2 regions of the Streptomyces sp. NPDC045778 genome follow, and region 1 is predicted to be linked to the other one. Evidence: riboswitches for the same ligand, from Rfam matches in the RefSeq annotation. Region 1 holds a riboswitch; the other holds the start of a gene.
What was found. Region 1 has a riboswitch for glycine ahead of gcvP (aminomethyl-transferring glycine dehydrogenase). Riboswitches for the same ligand answer to the same signal wherever they lie in the genome.

Region 1 (10,005 bases):
CCCGGCTCCGCTCGCACTTCTGCCTCCACTGCGTGATCCCGCCTCGTCGCTCACCGCGCCGCGCCCTCGCACCGATCGGTACGAGGGCCGCGCCTGGGTCGTCAAGCTTGCCCGATGCCCGCCGACGGCGGTCGGCCGACCCGCGCTCACGAGATCACGCACGCCACGGCGCGCGGACACGCGGGGCCCCGTGCGCCGGGGCCCCGTCCGCGCCGACCGCGATCCGTACCCGGGCCTCACCGCACCGGCAGCGCCGGCTCCGGAAGCCCCACAGGCCAGGTGTGCACCGGCTCCCCCGCGTGCATCAGCTCGCAGTACCGGCGCGTGGTGGCCGCGAGGGCGGCCTCGCGCTCCAGGCCGCGCTCCAGGGCCCGGTGGTAGGTCGCCGCCTGCCAGGACGCGCCGTTGACCCGCCGCCTGCACCGCTCCTCGATCACGCCCAGGTACAGATCGCGGTCGGCGGGCTCCACGCCCCACGCGTCGAGCCCGGCCCCGGCCAGCGGCAGCAGCTCGTCACGTACGAGATCGACGGCGGTCACCCGCGCGAGACCGCCGTGCCGCCCGCGCCGCGGCCACTCGAGCGAGGCCTCGATGCCGTGGCGACAGGCCGCGTCGAAGTTCCGGACGGCCGTCTCGAAGGGCAGCCTGCTCCACACCGGCCGCGCCTCCTCGGCGAGCGCGCGCACCACGCCGTAGTAGAAGGCGACGTTGGCGATGACGTCCGTGACGGTCGGACCCGCCGGCAGCACCCGGTTCTCCACGCGCAGGTGCGGCACGCCGTCGGCGATGCCGTACACGGGCCGGTTCCAGCGGTACACCGTGCCGTTGTGCAGCGTCAGTTCGGCCAGCTGCGGCACCCCGCCGTCGTCGAGCACGCGCTGCGGGTCCTCGTGGTCGCACAGCGGGATCAGCGCCGGGAAGTAGCGCAGGTTCTCCTCGAAGAGGTCGTACGCGCTGCTGATCCAGCGCTCCCCGAACCAGCTGCGCGGCCGCACGCCCTGCGCCTGGAGTTCGGGCGGCCGCGTGTCCGTGGACTGGAGGAACAGCGGTGGCCGCGACTCGCGCCACAGCTCGCGCCCGAACAGGAACGGCGCGTTGGCACCCACCGCGACCTGGGCCGCCGCGATCGACTGCGCCGCGTTCCACACGTCGGCGAACTTGCCCGGCGTGACCTGGAGGTGCAGCTGCACCGACGTGCACGCGGCCTCGGGCGCGATGGACGCCGACGAACACCGCAGCCGCTCCACGCCCTCGATGTCCAGGGCGAAGTGCTCGCCGCGGGCCGCCACCATCTGGTCGTTGAGCAGCGCGTAGCGGTCGTCGTCGGAGAGGTTCGCGGACACCAGGTCCTCGCGGCTCAAGGTCGGCAGAATGCCGATCATCACGATGCCCGCGTCCACCTCGTTCGCTTTGCGGTGGGCATACGCGAGAGCCGTGCGCAACTCCTCGGCGAGCTGATCGAGAACACGGCCGCCGAGCCGGTGCGGGGCGATGTTCACTTCCAGATTGAACATTCCGAGTTCCGTCTGGAAATCGCGGCTCGCGATACGCCTGAGAACTTCCGTATTCATCATCCTCGGCGTGCCGTCGGGCCCCGCGAGATTCAGCTCTATCTCCAGGCCCAGGAGGTTCTTGGGCCGGTCGAAGCGCCGCTCGTCGAGCATCCGCGCGAGCGCGTCGAGGCACTGCCGGTGCTTGATCCGGTACAGCTGGCGATCGGACAGGTCGTACGATCCCGCCTCGACCTTTTCCCCCATCGAAGCGTCCCTCCTCCGGATGGGCAGCCACCAACCCGGCCGCTGTGTACGGGGGATGATGCCCCGACGATGTGATCCGTAACGCCCCACGAACGACCCCGGACCGGTAGGCTCCAGAATGTGCCGTGCGGCACATTCACCAGGCAAGGGACGCGACGCCGCTTTCCCTTCCTCCGGTTGTGGTGAAAAAACCGACGAGAATCAGCCGACCGCAACCGCGAGAAATCACGAGGTCAAACGCCCGGACGCGATCCGGAATCAGGAGAAATCCCCCAGAAGTGCGACCGAATGACGACTTGCCCGGCATATGAGGGACAGCTAGCCGAAACGCTTCCTGAACGCGTGTCGTATAAACTCCCGGATTGAGGCAGAGAGTCGGCGCTCGCGGTCCCCCGTCCCCCGGGGCCCCTGCCCCCGCCCCCTCTGGCCCCGAGCAGACAGCGCCGTCCGCACCTGCCCCCCGCTCCACTTGTGCCTGTCGAATGAGAGAGGCGACCCACCATGCCGCTGCATGTCCCCCCGGCTCCCGCGCCCGCACTGCGCAGCGTCCTCGCGGCCCTCAGCTCTCCCACCGCCGTCCGTGAGGCCCGTACGCCGTCCCTGCGCACCGCCCAAGGCCCCGTGAGCCCGGCCGTCCCGCTGCCCGTGCACGAACTGGACCACGCGGCGGCGGGGCCCGCACCGGTGACCGGAGCGGCCACGAAGCTCACCGGCTGGCGCTTCCTGATCCGCTGCGGCGAGCGCTCGGTGGCCGCGGCGGAGACGATGCTCACGCCCGACGGCTGGACGTTCTCGCACTTCTGCGAGGGTCCGTACATCGCGTCGGCCGAGCGCGCGCTGCGTCACGCCGAGGCCATGCCGCAGCCGTACCAGCCGCGCCTGCTGTCCGTACCGGAGCTGTACATGCTCACCCTGTGGCTGCACGCCGACCGCGCCGCGGACGCCGCCCGCGGCCCGCTCGCCCCCACCGACCTCCTGGTGCCGCTCGCCCCCGCGCCGCCCGGCATCGCCGCCCACCGGCCGCATCGCGCCGCCGACCTCCTGCCGGTCCTCACCCACCGGCTGACCCCGGCCCCGCTGCTCGGCTCGCCCGCCTGAGCCACGGCGCGATTCCGCTTCCGTGCCCCGCCGCCCCTCGGGCCGCGGGGCACGCCCCTGCCCGGAATGCCCATCCGGACTAGCCCACTTCGGCCACGCCGAACCACCCGAAGGGACAGGGGAGTTGGGCTGAACCGTCCGGGCGGGTGATACGTCCTTAAGGCAGTAGGGAGCGCTGCCGCAAAATCCCTGCGGAATCACGTCCGTAGGGCAACACTGGACTGGACCGACCAACCAACGGGGGAACGGGGGCGGCATGACCACCGCATCGAGCGCATCGAGCCGCAGCACAGACGCGACAACCACCACTTCGCAGCGAAAGAACCCTTCCATGTGCCAGCACCAACCGTCGTGCCCGACAGCCGAATCCGCCGACCGGGAGGCCGCGCTCCTCATCGCGCACCACCCGGAGCAGGGCTGGAGCCTGCTGTGCAACGGGGTCCTGCTCTTCGAGGACACCGGTGAGCTGCTGCCGAACGGCGAGATCATCGCGCCGCACCGGCCGCTGGGCACCAATCAGGTGATGACGGCCGCCTGAGCCGTCCGCACGGAAGCGGCGTACCACAGACAGTCCAGAAAGAACCAGGGCCGGCCCGGAAGACGCGAAGTCCTCCGCACCGGCCCTGACTTGTGCCCGGGTCGCACGGCCCGCCACCCGGGCCGCGGATCAGTCCTCGTACGCGTCCAGCGGCGGGCAGGAGCAGACCAGGTTGCGGTCGCCGTACGCCTGGTCGATGCGGCGCACCGGCGGCCAGTACTTGTCCGCGGCCGACACGCCCGCGGGGAAGACGGCCTCGGCGCGGCTGTAGCCGTGCTCCCAGTCGTCGCCGAGGGCGGCGGCCGTGTGCGGCGCGTTCCGCAGCGGGTTGTCCTCGGCGGTCCACTCACCGCTCGCGACCTTCTCGATCTCCCCGCGGATGGCGATCATCGCCTCGCAGAACCGGTCGATCTCGGCCAGGTCCTCGCTCTCCGTCGGCTCGATCATGAGCGTGCCGGCGACCGGGAAGGACATGGTCGGCGCGTGGAAGCCGTAGTCGATGAGCCGCTTGGCGATGTCGTCCACGCTCACGCCCGTGGCCTTGCTCAGCGGCCGCAGGTCGATGATGCACTCGTGCGCGACCAGGCCGCCCGGACCGGTGTAGAGCACCGGGTAGTGCGGCTCCAGGCGCTTGGCGATGTAGTTCGCCGAGAGCACGGCCACCTGGGTGGCACGCTTGAGGCCCTCGCCGCCCATGAGTCGTACGTACGACCAGGAGATCGGCAGGATGCCGGCCGAGCCCCACGGCGCGGCGGAGATCGGGCCGACACCCGTCTCGGGGCCCGCGGCGGGCTGCAACGGGTGGTTCGGCAGGTACGGCGCGAGGTGCTCGCGCACCGCGACCGGGCCGACGCCCGGGCCGCCGCCGCCGTGCGGGATGCAGAAGGTCTTGTGCAGGTTCAGGTGCGAGACGTCGCCGCCGAAGTGACCCGGCTTGGCGAGGCCCACCAGGGCGTTGAGGTTGGCGCCGTCGACGTACACCTGACCGCCCGCCTCGTGCACGGCCGCGCAGATGTCGGCGACGTGCTCCTCGAACACGCCGTGCGTGGACGGGTAGGTGATCATCAGGACGGCCAGCTCGTCGCGGTGCTTCCCGATCTTGGCGCGCAGGTCCTCGACGTCGATCTCGCCGTCGTCGGCCGTCTTCACCACGACGACCTTCATCCCGGCCATGACGGCGCTCGCGGCGTTGGTGCCGTGCGCGGAGGACGGGATGAGGCAGACGGTGCGCTGGTCGTCGCCGTTCGCGCGGTGATAGCCCCGCACCGCGAGCAGACCGGCCAGCTCGCCCTGGGAGCCGGCGTTCGGCTGGAGGGAGACCTTGTCGTAGCCGGTGACCTCGGCGAGACGTTCCTCCAGCTCGCGGATCAGGGTCAGATAGCCCTGCGCCTGCTGGGCGGGCGCGAAGGGGTGCAGCTGCCCGAACTCCGGCCAGGTGACGGGCTCCATCTCCGTGGTCGCGTTGAGCTTCATCGTGCAGGAGCCGAGCGGGATCATGCCGCGGTCCAGCGCGTAGTCGCGGTCGGCGAGCCGGCGCAGGTAGCGCAGCATCGCGGTCTCGGAGCGGTGCTGGTGGAAGACCGGGTGGGTCAGGTACTCGTCGGTGCGCAGCAGGCCCGCGGGCAGGGTGTCCTCGACGCTCGCGTCCAGCGCCTCCACGTCGGCCTCGACGCCGAACGCCGTCCACAGCGCGGACAGCTGCGCGCGCGTGGTGGTCTCGTCGCAGGCGAACGACACGTGGTCGGCGTCGACCGGGTGGATGTTGACCCCGCCCTCGCGCGCCGCGGCGACCACGTCGGCGGCCTTGCCGGGCACGCGCGCGGTCAGCGTGTCGAAGTACGCGCCGTGCACGATCTCCACGCCGCCGGCCTTGAGGCCCTCGGCGAGCAGCGTGGCGTAGCGGTGGGTGCGCCGGGCGATCGTCCTGAGGCCCTCGGGGCCGTGGTAGACCGCGTACATCCCCGCCATGACGGCGAGCAGCACCTGGGCGGTACAGATGTTGCTGGTCGCCTTCTCGCGGCGGATGTGCTGCTCGCGGGTCTGGAGGGCGAGGCGGTAGGCCTTGTTGCCGTCGGCGTCGACGGACACGCCGACCAGGCGTCCGGGCAGGTTGCGGGCGAACTTCTCGTGCACCGCCATGTAGCCCGCGTGCGGGCCGCCGAAGCCCATCGGCACGCCGAAGCGCTGCGTGGTGCCGACGGCGATGTCGGCGCCCAGCTCGCCGGGCGAGGTGAGCAGCGTGAGCGCGAGCAGGTCGGCGGCCACGGTGACGATCGCGCCCAGGCCGTGGGCCTGCTCGATGACCGGCTTGAGGTCACGCACGGCACCGGAGGCGCCCGGGTACTGGACCAGCACGCCGTTGATCTCGCGCTCGGCGAGGTCGGCGGGGATGCCGTCGCCGAGGTCCGTGACGACGACCTCGACGCCGGCCGGCTCGGCCCGGGTCTGGATCACGGCGATGGTCTGCGGCAGCACGTCGGCGTCGACGACGAACACGCCGTTCTTGACCTTGCCGACGCGCCGGGAGAGGGCCATGGCCTCGGCGGCCGCGGTGCCCTCGTCGAGCAGCGAGGCGCCGGAGGTGGGCAGGCCCGTCAGGTCGGCGACGACGGTCTGGAAGTTGAGGAGCGCCTCCAGGCGACCCTGGGAGATCTCCGGCTGGTACGGCGTGTACGCCGTGTACCAGGAGGGGTTCTCCATCACGTTCCGCAGGATCACGGGCGGCGTGAACGTGCCGTAGTAGCCGAGCCCGATCATCGAGTCGAGCACCTGGTTGCGGTCCGCCAGGGAGCGCAGCTCGGCCAGGACCTCGGCCTCCGTACGCGCGCCGGGCAGCTCCAGGGCCTCGGCGTTCTTGATCACATCCGGCACGGCGGCGGCCGTCAGCTCGTCGAGGGAGCCGTACCCGACCTGGGCGAGCATCTTGGCGCGGGCTTCTGCATCGGGCCCTATGTGCCGCTGCTCGAAGGGGATTCCCTGCTCGAGCTGCGTGAGCGGAGTGCGAGGGGTGGCTGTCATTGCGGAGGCCTCCTGGTCTGACGCGACCTGCGAGGGGCACCACGGCGCGGGTACCCGGACGGCCTCCCCCTCTGTCATCTCAACCTGAGAGCTTCACAGCTCCGCCGGGGCGGCTCTGCTTTCACCGTCGGTGAGGAAGGGATCCGGACGTGCCCGCCCGACGCCCGCCCTGCTTTCCAGAGTGGCCTCGTCCGTGCGGTACAGGGGCCTGAGAGATTCCGGGGAGGAGTTGCTCCTTCGGCGCCTCCGGTGCTGCCACCGAAGAGCTCTCCCGCACGGGGTCAACAGCCGCTTGCCAGCCTACCAGCGCGGTCCGTGGCCGATCCCTCGAGTGGCCGCCCGCCCCGATGTGCTCTTTCGTAGGAATGACGACCGAAAAACGGATGAGCCCGGATGACTTGCGACCAATTGGAGGGAACGTGCAGACGGATATCGATCCCCGCAATCTGATCGGCCGCAAGGCGTTCGACCGCGACGGCACCAAGATCGGCACGGTCGACGAGATCTATCTCGACGACGCCACGGGCGCCCCGGAGTGGGCGGCCATACGCACCGGTCTGTTCAGCCGTGACGCGTTCGTCCCGCTGGAACCCAGCGAGCTGGTCAGGGACGGCACCCTGCGCGTCCCCTTCGAGCGCGCCCTGATCAAGGACGCCCCCGACTTCGGCGTCGGCCGCCACCTCTCCCCCGAGCAGGAACTCCAGCTCTACCGCCACTACGGCCTGGACGTGACACCACCCCCGGCGCCCGACCACGACTTCGGCCATAGGGCGGACGAGCCGGGCGCCTGACCCCCGCTCGGCCCCCACGGCGAACGATCCGACACCACGACTTCGCCTCCCGGCGGACGGGCCGGGCACTTGACCACGACTTCGCCTCCCGGCGGACGGGCCGGCCACTTGACCACGACTTCGCCTCCGGCGCAGACGAGCCGCGCCGCCGACAACCGCTTCGACCCCAGGGCGGACGAGCCGGGCGCCTGACCACTGCTCCGCCCCCACGGCGAACGAGCCGGGTACCTGACCACGGCTTCACCCCCGGCGCAGACGAGCCGCGCCCCCGACAACCGCTTCGACCCCAGGGCGGACAAGCCGGGCGCCTGACCACGGCTTCACCCCCACGGCGAACGAGCCGCGCACCCGGCCACCGCTTCGCCCCCCGGCGGACGGGCCGGGCACCTGACCACTGCTCCGCCCCCACAGCGGACGAGCCGCGCACCCGAGCACGACCTCAGCCACACGCCGGACGAGCCGAGCACCCGGCCCCCGCCCCACGGGGGACACGCGGGCCGCCTACCCAGCGCCTTCCGCCATCGGCAGCGCCCCCTCGCCCACCGCCGCCACCAAGGGCAGCGGATCCGAAGGCTCCAGCTCCGGGTCGTCCGTACGGAACGTCCGCACCCGCCCCGGCGCCGAACCCGGGGTCTCGAACCGCACGGTCACCCGCCCCAGGCCACTGCCCTGCACCCATCCGGGTCCGTACACCGCGTGCCGCACGTCGTGCCCCGCGGGCCACCGCCGCTCGGCGGGCACCACCGGCTCCCCGGCCGCTCCGTCGGCGCCGGGGCCGCCCTCCTCGGCCCCGGCGCCCACCGGGACCGCTGCGGCTTCCCCGTCCTCCGCCCCAGGCACCTGGGACTCGGCCCGCAGCACGGCGTGGGCCTGCGCGAACAGGTCCTCTTGCGTGAAGTCCGCCAGACCGCTCACGCCCACGCCGAGGAGCCGTACCCCGCCCGTGGTGTCCACGGACTCCAGGAGTCGCGCCGCCGCCTCCCGCACCACGGCAGGGTCGTCCGTGGGCCCCCGGAGCGTCTCGGAGCGCGTCAGCGTCGAGAAGTCGAACCTCCGCACCTTCAGGACGATGGTCCGCCCGGAGTGCCCGGCCGCCCGCAACCGCTGCACACACCGATCCGCGAGCCGCGCCACCTCCATCCGCACCCGGACGCGGTCGTGGATGTCCACGTCGTACGTGTCCTCGACGCTGACCGACTTCGTGTCCCGCTCGGCCACCACGGGCCGCTCGTCCCGGGCCAGCGCCATCGCGTACAGCGCCCCGCCGTGGGCCTTGCCCAGGAGCCGCACCAGCTCGTCCTCCCCGGCCTCGGCCAGTTCCTCCACCGTGGTGATCCCCGCCCGTCGCAGATGGTCCCCGGTCGCGGGGCCCACGCCGGGCAGCACCCGCACGGCCATCGGCCCGAGCAGCGCCCGCTCCGTGCCGGCCGCTATCAGCACGAGCCCGTCGGGCTTGGCCTGCTCGGAGGCGATCTTCGCCACCATCTTGGAGACGGCCAGGCCCACGGACCCGGTGAGCCCGGTCACCCGCAGGATGTCCGCGCGCAGCCGCTCCCCCACGGCCCGCGCGGACACGGCGTCGTCCGCGACGCCGCCCGCCTCCAGGTCCACGAAGGCCTCGTCCAGGCTGAGCGGCTCCACGAGCGGCGACAGCTGCCGGAGCAGCCCCATGACCTGCTCGCTGATCTCCCGGTACAGGCCGAAGCGGGGCACCAGATACGCGGCGTTCGGCGCGAGGCGCCGCGCCTGCCCCATCGGCATCGCCGAATGCACTCCGAACCGCCGGGCCTCGTAGGACGCGGTCGCCACCACACCGCGCGGCCCCAGGCCACCGACCACGACGGCCTTGCCGCGCAGGCTCGGCTTCGCGGCCTGCTCGGCGGACGCGTAGAAGGCATCCATGTCCAGATGCAGGATCGTCGGCGCGGTTCTCACGCCTCTGATGCTGCCCTACGCCACTGACAACGCCCGCGACCAGTGGCCGCGGGCGAAGACCGGCGAGGCGGCGCGGAGGGGCGCCCCCAAAGGGCGCGTACGGGCCTGTGCGCGCCCGTAGGCGCACGGGAGGGGCGCTGGGCGCCGGGGCCTCCGCTCGCCCCTCAGAGCCTCACACAGCGCGATTGCGGCGCTGCGCCAGCTCGTCCCCCGGGTGGTTCCCGACGAGGGTCTCCCCCGTGTCGACGCGCTCGCCGTGCAGCTGCGACAGGGCCGCCTCGACGTCACGCCAGACGACACCGACGGCGATCCCGAAGACGCCCTGACCGCCCTGGAGCAGCTCGTGGACCTCACCGGGCGACGTGCACTCGTACACCGTCGCGCCGTCGCTCATCAGCGTCGTGCGCTCAAGGTCACGGAAGCCGCTGTCCCGCAGGTGCTGCACCGTGGTGCGGATGTTCTGCAACGAGACACCCGTGTCGAGGAAGCGCTTCACGATCTTCAGGACGACCACGTCCCGGAAGCTGTAGAGCCGCTGGGTCCCGGAGCCGCCCGCGGCGCGCACGCTGGGCTCGACGAGACCGGTGCGCGCCCAGTAGTCGAGCTGGCGGTAGGTGATGCCCGCAGCCGCGCACGCCGTCGGGCCCCGATAGCCGATCCGGTCCCGCTCGCCTTGCTGCGCCTGGCCTTCCGGTCCGGACGGGCCACCGCTACCGTGGACCGGCACCGGGCGCCTCAACGAGGGTTCGGCCGAGCCGCCGTGCAGCGGATAGGAACCGCCCACCGCTGTACCGTCGCCGCTGCTTCTCACGCCGACCTCCGTCCTTGACCTGCCTTCTCGACGGTAGGCAGTCGCCAGGGGCTCGTC
Region 2 (10,005 bases), on a different contig from region 1:
AGAATGCCGTCGAGCGTCGTCGATGCGCTGGCCATGGCCGTACTCCCTGCAATCGTCACCCGGACCGGCCGTTACCCTAACCCCCGTCAGTAGGACACGAAGAAGGGGCGGACCCGGTGGCGGACATCGAGGAAGCACGCAAGCAGTTCGACCGGTTCGACGCGGACGGCGACGGCTACATCACGGCGGCGGAGTACAAGACCGCCATGGCACAGATGGGGGACTGGAACGTCACCGAGTCGGTGGCCGAGGCCATCATCAAGTCCAAGGATCAGAACGGCGACAAGCTGCTCTCCTTCGACGAGTTCTGGGCGAGCCTGAACCGCGCCTGAGCGCACCCGGACCACCGGACGGGCCAGGGCTCCCCTGGCCCGTCCGCCGTTCCACCGCCCCGCGCTAGGGCGTGGCCCAGGCCCGCATCGCGGCCTTGTCGGGGAAGTCCGCCACGTTCTTGTCCAGCGGGGTCGAGGTGTACTGGTGGATGCGCCACGTGGCGCGGATGCGGGGCTTGCCCGCCGTCACGTAGTCGGCGATCCAGAGGCCGTCGCCCGCGTACGACGTCGTGTCCCGGTTCAGCCAGAAGTCGCGGTTGGTGTACAGCAGGGTCCGGTGGTGCGGGCGCAGGCGTTTCACCTCCTTGATGAAGCGGTCCTTCTCCGCGTTCGTCGCCGCCGTGTGGTCACCGGTCCACTCCCAGTCCACGGCCAGGAACTCGCCCGCTCTCTCCGGGGCCTTGGCGACGAAGTACTCCGCCTGGGCCGTGATGTTGCCCGGCCAGAGGAAGTGGTAGAAGCCCACGACGCAGCCGGCGTCCCGGGCCTGTCCCGTCTGGGCCGACAGGCGTGGGTTGATGTAGGAGCGGCCCTCGGTGGCCTTCACGATCACGAAGGAGACGCCTTCGGTCGAGAAGGACGACTGGTGGGAACTGACGTCGATGCCGCGCAGCATGGATGACCTCCGGGCGTAGGGGAGGGAGGAAGGGAGAGCAAGGGAGAGCAAGGGAGAGGAAGAGAGGGGAGACGAGGCGGGTCGCTGCCGGGGAACGAGGGGCGTGGGGGGTTCGCCCCGGCGGTCAGTGAAACGTGAACTGTTGACTGTGGATTGACCGTTCCCCGCTACAGGCGTTCCCATCCATACTGAGGGCCCTTCCCACACCCCCCACCCCCACGGGAACCCACATGGCCCTCAGCCGTCGCACCTTCCTCACCGCCGCGGGCGCCACCGCCTCCGCCGCCCTCGTCGGCACGTCCGCCGCACGGGCCGTCGCCCGCCCCCTCGACGGCCGCGACTGGCTGGCGGGGATCGACGCCTCGACGCCCCTTGAGCGCCTCACGATTCCCGGTACGCACGACTCCGGCGCCCGGTTCGGCGGCTGGTGGGTGGAGTGCCAGAACACCACGCTCGGGCAGCAACTGGCGTCCGGCATACGGTTCCTGGACATCCGGTGCCGGGCCTTCGAGGGCTCCTTCACCATCCACCACGCGGCGTTCTACCAGAATCTGAACTTCGACGACGTGCTCGGTGCCTGCCGGGACCTCCTCGCCGCCCGGCCGTCGGAGACCGTCCTGATGCGGGTCAAGCAGGAGTACTCGCAGGAGAGCGACAGCGCGTTCCGCGCGATCTTCGACGATTATCTGGGCCGACGGGGCTGGCGGTCCCTCTTCCACATCGGGCAGACCTGGCCGCGCCTCGGCGACGTCCGCGGCCGCGTCGTCCTCATCGCCGACAACGGCGGGCTTCCCGGCGGCATCCGCTGGGGGGACACGGGGACCTTCGACATCCAGGACGACTGGAACGCCGCCCCGGCCGCGAAGTACCCGAAGATCGAGGCCCACTTCCGCAAGGCGGTGGCCCAGCCCGGCAAGCAGTACGTCAACTTCGTGAGCACGGCGGCCGGGCTTCCGCCGCGCTGGAACTCCGACGGCCTGAACCCCCGGGCGCACGCCGTCCTCGACAGTGCCGAGGGGCGGGCCTGGCGCGGGCTCGGGATCGTCCCGATGGACTACCCGAACACCCGCGCCGGCCTGGTGGAGTCACTCATCGCCCACAACTGAGCCCGGAGGGGCTCCGGAGGGGCTCCGGGCTCAGCACTCGATGATGTTCACGGCGAGGCCGCCGCGTGCCGTCTCCTTGTACTTCACGCTCATGTCGGCGCCGGTCTCCTTCATGGTCTTGATGACCTTGTCGAGGGACACCTTGTGGGAGCCGTCGCCGCGCATGGCCATGCGGGCGGCGGTGACGGCCTTCACCGCGGCCATGCCGTTGCGCTCGATGCACGGGATCTGGACGAGGCCGCCGACCGGGTCGCAGGTCAGGCCCAGGTTGTGCTCCATGCCGATCTCGGCGGCGTTCTCCACCTGCTCCGGGGAGCCGCCGAGGACCTCGGCGAGGGCGCCCGCCGCCATCGAGCAGGCGGAGCCGACCTCGCCCTGGCAGCCGACCTCGGCGCCGGAGATCGAGGCGTTCTCCTTGAAGAGCATGCCGATCGCGCCGGCCGCGAGCAGGAAGCGGACCACGCCCTCCTCGTCGGCGCCGGGCACGAAGTTCATGTAGTAGTGCAGGACCGCGGGGATGATGCCCGCGGCGCCGTTCGTCGGGGCGGTCACGACGCGGCCGCCCGCGGCGTTCTCCTCGTTCACCGCCATCGCGTACAGCGTGATCCACTCCATCGCGCGGGCCTGCGGGTCGCCCTCGGCGCGCAGCTGGCGCGCGGAGTGGGCGGCGCGGCGGCGGACCTTCAGGCCGCCGGGCAGGATGCCCTCGCGGGACATGCCGCGCGAGACGCAGGCCTGCATCACGCGCCAGATGTCGAGCAGGCCCTCGCGGATCTCGTCCTCGGTGCGCCAGGCCTTCTCGTTCTCCAGCATCATCGCGGAGATGGAGAGGCCGGTCTCGGCGGAGAGGCGGAGCAGCTCGTCACCGGTGCGGAAGGGGTACTTCAGGACCGTGTCGTCGGGCACGATCGGGTTCTGGCCCTCGACGGCCGCCTCGTCGACGACGAAGCCGCCGCCGACCGAGTAGTACGTCTTCTCCAGGACGAGGCCGCCCTCGCGGTCGTACGCGAAGATCGTCATGCCGTTCGCGTGGTACGGCAGCGCCTTGCGGCGGTGCAGGACCAGGTCCTCGTCGAAGTCGAAGTCGATCTCGTGCATGCCGAGGACGTTCAGGCGCCGCGAGGTCTTGATCTCCTCGACGCGGTCGTCGGCCGTCTCCACGTTCACCGTGCGCGGGGACTCGCCCTCCAGGCCGAGCAGGACGGCCTTGGGCGTGCCGTGGCCGTGGCCCGTGGCGCCGAGGGAGCCGTACAGCTCGGCGCGTACGGCCGTGGTGTGGGCCAGCAGGCCCTCGTTCTTGAGGCGGCGGGCGAACATGCGCGCCGCGCGCATCGGGCCGACCGTGTGGGAGCTGGACGGGCCGATGCCGATCGAGAACAGGTCGAAGACCGAGATGGCCACGAGAGAACTCCAATGGTGGGTGGTAGACGCCGTTGTCTGCCGGTCGTGCGAGGGCGGTGCTGCGCGGGCTCGGCGGGCTTACGGGACTGCTGGTCGGGGACGCGGTGCGGGGCACCGCGTACACCGTCCTCATGTCCAGTGTGCGCGGTGCCCCGGAAGTCCGTGCCAATAAAAGCGTACGAAACTACTTCAGGCCGGGGTACAGCGGGTGCTTCGCGGCCAGAGCGGACACGCGGCCCCGCAGGGACTCGGCGTCGAAGCCGGGCTTCAGCGCCTCCGCGATGACGTCGGCGACCTCGCGGAAGTCCTCGGCGCCGAAGCCGCGGGTGGCCAGGGCCGGGGTGCCGATGCGCAGGCCGGAGGTGACCATCGGCGGGCGCGGGTCGTTCGGGACCGCGTTGCGGTTGACCGTGATGCCGACCTCGTGGAGGCGGTCCTCGGCCTGCTGGCCGTCCAGCTCGGAGTTGCGCAGGTCCACCAGGACCAGGTGCACGTCCGTGCCGCCCGAGAGGACGTCCACGCCGACGGCCTTGGCGTCCTCCTGGACCAGGCGCTCGGCCAGGATGCGGGCGCCGTCCAGGGTCCGCTGCTGGCGCTCCTTGAACTCCTCCGACGCCGCGACCTTGAAGGAGACGGCCTTGGCCGCGATCACGTGCTCCAGGGGGCCGCCCTGGAAACCGGGGAAGACCGCGGAGTTCAGCTTCTTCGCGAAGTCCTTGCTGCGGGCCAGGATGATGCCGCCGCGCGGGCCGCCGAGCGTCTTGTGCGTGGTGGAGGTCACCACGTCCGCGAACGGCACCGGGTTCGGGTGCAGGCCCGCGGCGACGAGGCCGGCGAAGTGCGCCATGTCGACCCACAGGTACGCGCCGACCTCGTCGGCGATCCGGCGGAACTCGGCGAAGTCCAGCTGACGCGGGTAGGCCGACCAGCCCGCGATGATCACCTTGGGGCTGTTCTCCTTGGCCAGGCGCTCGACCTCGGCCATGTCGACCAGGCCGGCCTCGTCCACGTGGTACGGGACCACGTTGAACTGCTTGCCGGAGAAGTTCAGGCGCATGCCGTGGGTGAGGTGGCCGCCGTGCGCCAGGTCCAGGCCGAGGATCGTGTCGCCGGGCTTGGCGATGGCGAAGAGCGCGGCCTGGTTGGCGGAGGCGCCGGAGTGCGGCTGGACGTTGGCGTACTCGGCGCCGAACAGCTCCTTGACCCGGTCGATCGCGATCTGCTCGGCCACGTCGACGTGCTCGCAGCCGCCGTAGTAGCGGCGGCCGGGGTAGCCCTCGGCGTACTTGTTGGTGAGGACCGTGCCCTGGGCCTCCATGACGGCGACCGGAGCGAAGTTCTCCGAGGCGATCATTTCCAGGGTGGACTGCTGGCGGTTCAGCTCGGCGTCGACGGCCGCGGCGACGTCCGGGTCGAGCTGGTGGAGGGGGGTGTTCAGAAGCGACATCGGAAGATCAGTCCTTACGCCGTGGTCAGCTGCCTGCGAACGCGGTGTACTCGTCGGCGGAGAGCAGGTCGCCCGGCTCCTCGGCGACGCGCACCTTGAACAGCCAGCCGCCCTCGAAGGGGGCCGAGTTCACCAGGGACGGGTCGTCCACCACGTCCTGGTTGGCCTCGACGACCTCACCGGAAACCGGCGAGTACAGGTCGCTGACCGACTTCGTCGACTCCAGCTCACCGCAGGTCTCACCCGCGGTGACGGAGTCGCCGACCGACGGCAGGTCGGCGTAGACGACGTCACCGAGCGCGTTGGCCGCGAACTCGGTGATGCCGACCTTCGCCACACCGTCCTCGGTGGCCGACAGCCACTCGTGCTCCTTGCTGTAACGCAGCTGCTGGGGGTTGCTCATGGCGTGAATTCTCCTGTACGCGGGCGTGTGCTGATGAACGCGGGGATGTGCAGTCTTACGGAGTGAGACGGGACGGACGGGGCGCCGCCGGACGGACCGGACCCCGGCGCGTCCGCTCCCGGCCCGGTGCGCGCGTCTACTTCTGGCGCTTGTAGAAGGGCAGCGCCACGACCTCGTACGGCTCGTGGGTACCGCGGATGTCCACGCCCACCCCCGTCGACGAAGCGGTGCCCGGCTCGGCGTGGGCCGGGTCGACGTACGCCATCGCGATCGGCTTGCCGAGCGTCGGCGACGGGGCGCCGGAGGTGACCTGGCCGATGACCTGGCCGTTCGCCACGACGTCCATGCCCGCGCGCGGGACCCTGCGGCCCTCGGCGACCAGGCCGACGAGCTTGCGCGGCGGCGCGCTCTCGGCCCGCTCGGCGGCGGCCTTCAGGGCGTCACGGCCCACGAAATCGTCCGCGTGACTCGTCTTGTCGAACTTCACGACCCGGCCCAGGCCCGCGTCGAAGGGGGTGAGCGACGTCGTCAGCTCGTTGCCGTACAGCGGCATGCCCGCCTCCAGGCGGAGCGTGTCGCGGCAGGACAGGCCGCATGGCACGAGCCCGACGGGGGTACCCGCGTCGGTGAGCGCCCGCCAGAGCTTCTCGGCGTGCTGCGGCTCCACGAACAGCTCGAAGCCGTCCTCGCCGGTGTAGCCCGTGCGGGCGATCAGGGCGGGCACGCCCGCCACGGTGCCCGGCAGGCCCGCGTAGTACTTCAGGCCGTCCAGGTCGGCGTCCGTGAGCGACTTCAGGATGCCGGGGGACTCCGGGCCCTGCACCGCGATCAGGGCGTAGGCGTCGCGGTCGTCACGGACCTCGGCGTCGAAGCCGGCGGCGCGCTCGGTGAGGGCGTCCAGGACCGTCTGGGCGTTGGAGGCGTTGGCCACGACCATGTACTCGGTCTCGGCCAGGCGGTAGACGATCAGGTCGTCCAGGATCCCGCCGTCCGGCCGGCAGATCATGGTGTACCGGGCGCGGCCCACGGAGACGGAGCCGATGTTGCCGACCAGTGCGAAGTTCAGCAGGTCCACGGCCTGGGCGCCGGTCACGGTGATCTCGCCCATGTGGGAGAGGTCGAAGAGGCCGGCCTTGGTGCGCACGGCGTTGTGCTCGTCGCGCTCGCTGCCGTACCGCAGCGGCATGTCCCAGCCCGCGAAGTCGGTCATGGTGGCGCCCAGCGAGCGGTGCAGGGCGTCGAGGGCGGTCTGACGTGGGGCGCTTGCGGTCTGACTCATCAGTACTGGCTCCAGGGCATGACGGGCGAGGTCTGTCCTCCCCATCTGTCATAAACCTGAGAGGTTCACCACGCACCGCGCGTATAACGGAGCATGACTTGCACCTTGGGTGGAGCCGCCCCGCTGATCGGGCCGGACGGCCCTGCCGGGGGAGCGGCTCGCTTTTCAGATGTGCCTCGCCCGCGCGGTACGGGGCCTGAGAGATTCAAGGGAGGAACTTGCTCCTTCGGCGCCCCGCGACGCTCACGCGCCGCCGGGGACTCTCCCGCGCGGATTCAAGCGGCCGGTATGGAGTTGGCGCGCACATCATTGCACGCGCCCCCGCTTCACAACAGCCGCAACCAGGGAGTCCCCCGCCGTCGTCTTCGTAGGGCATTACCTTCTCTTTACACTCGACGGAGAAGTACTGGGGATGAGTGACGTGATGAGCATGGGGAGGCCGATCACGGTGCGCAGGAGCAGTGCTTATGCGACGACCACGGGTGTCTCGCTGCCCAAGGCGGGGGCAGTGCTGCCCGGCGCGGGCGTCGCGCTGCCGCCGCAGCCGGGCGCCCCGGCCGGTCCGGCGCGGGAGGCCGTCACCGGCGTCCCCCGCGCCGTGGTGCGCGACCTCAGGGACCGGCCGCGGCCCGGTCCGCGCCGCCTGATGTTCGCCGCCGGTGACGTCGTGGTGGTCTCCGGGCTTCCCGGCAGCGGCAAGTCCACGCTGATGCGGCGCGCCGTCGCGGGCCCGCGCGTGGACTCCCAGGACACCCGCGACCGCTGGGCGGCCCGCGTGCCGCGCCGCGTCCCGTACGCGCTCTACCGCCCCTTGGTCCGCCTCGCGCACTACGCCCACCTGCGCCGGACGCTGCGCGCGGGCACCGGCGTCGTCGTCCACGACTGCGGCACGCAGCCGTGGGTGCGCCGCTGGCTCGCCCGCGCGGCCGCCCGCCGCGGGGCCACGCTGCACCTGCTGCTCCTCGACGTGCCCGCGCCCCTCGCCCTCGACGGCCAGCGCGCCCGCGGCCGCGGCGTCTCCCGGTACGCCTTCGCGCGGCACCGCAGGACGGTCGGGCGCCTGGTCCGGGACGCCGAGAGCGGGCTCCTGCCGCGCGGCTGCGGCTCGGCGGTGCTGCTCGACCGGGAGGCGGCGGGAGCCCTGCGTGAGCTGGGCTTCGAGGCTCTGGACGGGTAGGGCGGGGCGCGCCTGCCGGGCGGCGTTAGGGTCGGGCCGCAGGACAGCACGCAGAGCAGGGGTCGAGACAGATGGACTTTCCGGGGGACGTACCGGTACAGGCGCACGCCCATCCCTACGGCGGCTGGCCCGCCAACGAACTGGAGGAGGTGCTCGCCGCCTCGCTCGGAGCGCCGCCGTCGGAGGCGACGGGCGCCCGCATAGTGGAGGTGCTCGGCCGCAGCAGGCTGTGGATCCCGCTGCCGAACGGGGGCGGGCCCGAGAGCGCCACGCTCGACCTGCCGACCCTGGAGCTTGACGGGCAGGCGTTCGTGCCCGTCTTCACGTCGGAGCAGGAGTTCCAGCAGGCCACGGGCGGGCGGATGAGCTGCACGGTGGCGCCCGCGGTGGAGTTCGCGCGCGGCCTGGCGCCGGAGCTGGGCATCGCGCTGAACCCGGAGGGCACGGTGGCGGTGCCGCTGCCGCCCGCCGCGGTGGCCGCCCTTTGCCAGGTGGGGCGGACGGAGCTGGACGGGCCCGCGAGCGGCGGCCGGGTCCGGCTCTTCGAGCCCGACTGGCAGGACGACCCGGTGGACTTCCTGACCGCCGCGTCCCGGGAGTTCGAGGCCACGGGCGCGGTGCTCAGCGCGCGGCGCTGCCTCGCCGCCGTCGAGACCGAGGCCCCCACCCTCTTCGTCGGTGTCGAGCTGGCCTCCTGGGAGGGCGACGCCCGCGACCTGCCCATGCAGGCCCTCGGTCGCGCCCTCGGCCTCGCCCCCGTGCCGTGGCCGGTGAACCTGGTCCTCCTGGACGTGGCCCAGGACCCGGTGGGCGACTGGATGAAGACCAGACTCCGCCCGTTCTTCACCGCCCACTAGAACAGCGCTCCGAGGGACCAGCGCCCCGAGGGACCAGCGCCCCGAAGGGGCGCGGGGAACTGCGCGACCAGCCACAACGAAGCCCGCAGACACCAGACGGCACAGCAAGGCCCAGCAAGGCAAACCTGTTCAAGCGCTAAGTCGCCACGCCCCGCTTAAGCTGGTGCCCGGTGACGCGGTCGGGGTGACGACCGCGCAGGGCACGTCGCGAAGGGGCGGTTACGGGTGAGCGCGTCGGGCACCGCTGCGGCCGGACAGGTCGAGCACACGCTGCGCCAGGTGACGCCGGGGCGCTATGACGCGTACGAGGCGCTCCTGCACGCCCTCGCCGACGGCAAGGTGTGGATGCTGCTCTGGCACGGCCAGGCCGGATCCCCCGACGCCCAGTACGGAAACATGGAGGTGGAGGGGTACGGCTACGCGCCGTGCGTGACCTCGGCCCAGGAGCTGTCCGCGAGCGGCTGGAACCGGGGCTACGAAGTGGTGGGCGGCCTCGACGTGGCCCGCTCGCTGTACCCGGACCACTACGGCCTGTGGCTCAACCCGCACGCCCCGGGCGGCGGCGTCGGCGTCCCCTGGCTCGATCTGCGGCGCATCGCGAGCGGCCTCGCCACCCAGCCCGCGGGCCCGCTGCGCCTCGCCGAACCGGCCATCGAACTCCCGCAGTTCTACGCGTTGCTGACCCAGAACGCGCACCGCACCCCGGCCGTCCGCGCGCTGCGCAGAGCCTGGGTGCAGCCCGTGCTCGGCGCGCCCTACCTGGCCATCGGCCTGGACGTGTACGACACGTCGCCCGCGTCCGTCGACTCGGTGCGCGCGATGATGCAGCAGTCCATCGGGGCCGTCCCCGAGGGCCTGCCCGTGTCGACCGTCGCGATGGCCGACCCGCACGACCCGGTGGCGCTGTGGCTGCGTGCCAACGCCCGGCCGTTCTACGACCGCGACGCGCAGGGGGCCCCGGCTCCCGCCGCGGGCGGATACGGCTATCCGGCCGCATACTGACACATCTCGTGCAAAAGGCGTAGCAATCCCGCCCCGCACCCCTCTCCCATGATCAAGACGGTGGCCGGATTCCGCTTCCCGTCGGTGGCCTGAACAGCGTCGACGTGCGCGATGTCCCCTTCTGGGGCAGGAGTGAACGTATGGACGTGCGTGGTGCCTGTGCCCCCAACTGCCCCGTGTTCGCCCGGCGTTCAGTGACGTCCGGATAACGGAACACCTCGATCAGCATCACGGTTGCGCATCCATTCCCCGACAAGTCTGGTAACAGATCACGACCCCGTTGAAGACTCCCGCTCCAAGGGGCCTTCGCCCCTGTGTACGACGGACTGATCACGTCGCTACAGCGGCAAGTGCGGGCCGGTCACCGCCGGTTGAGAGGGGTCCC

Region 2: another riboswitch for glycine. It lies ahead of gcvT (glycine cleavage system aminomethyltransferase GcvT); the one in region 1 lies ahead of gcvP (aminomethyl-transferring glycine dehydrogenase).

The regions. Positions count from the first base shown of each region.
Region 1 is NZ_JBWKJZ010000014.1:8,360-18,364, reverse strand. Features, by position in the region: gene AC07GB_RS19340 (CPBP family intramembrane glutamic endopeptidase) at 1-17, opposite strand, end outside; gene AC07GB_RS19335 (glutamate-cysteine ligase family protein) at 237-1,757, opposite strand; gene AC07GB_RS19330 (hypothetical protein) at 2,259-2,855, shown strand; gene AC07GB_RS19325 (DUF5999 family protein) at 3,187-3,393, shown strand; gene gcvP (aminomethyl-transferring glycine dehydrogenase) at 3,523-6,411, opposite strand; glycine riboswitch at 6,598-6,695, opposite strand; gene AC07GB_RS19315 (PRC-barrel domain-containing protein) at 6,831-7,202, shown strand; gene AC07GB_RS19310 (DNA polymerase IV) at 7,704-9,137, opposite strand; gene AC07GB_RS19305 (MerR family transcriptional regulator) at 9,310-9,948, opposite strand.
Region 2 is NZ_JBWKJZ010000001.1:218,517-228,521, reverse strand. Features, by position in the region: gene AC07GB_RS01040 (GNAT family N-acetyltransferase) at 1-35, opposite strand, end outside; gene AC07GB_RS01035 (EF-hand domain-containing protein) at 117-332, shown strand; gene AC07GB_RS01030 (glycoside hydrolase family 25 protein) at 397-948, opposite strand; gene AC07GB_RS01025 (phosphatidylinositol-specific phospholipase C) at 1,179-2,054, shown strand; gene AC07GB_RS01020 (L-serine ammonia-lyase) at 2,085-3,455, opposite strand; gene glyA (serine hydroxymethyltransferase) at 3,640-4,902, opposite strand; gene gcvH (glycine cleavage system protein GcvH) at 4,928-5,305, opposite strand; gene gcvT (glycine cleavage system aminomethyltransferase GcvT) at 5,442-6,584, opposite strand; glycine riboswitch at 6,760-6,862, opposite strand; gene AC07GB_RS01000 (AAA family ATPase) at 6,997-7,761, shown strand; gene AC07GB_RS00995 (enhanced serine sensitivity protein SseB) at 7,833-8,618, shown strand; gene AC07GB_RS00990 (enhanced serine sensitivity protein SseB C-terminal domain-containing protein) at 8,844-9,620, shown strand.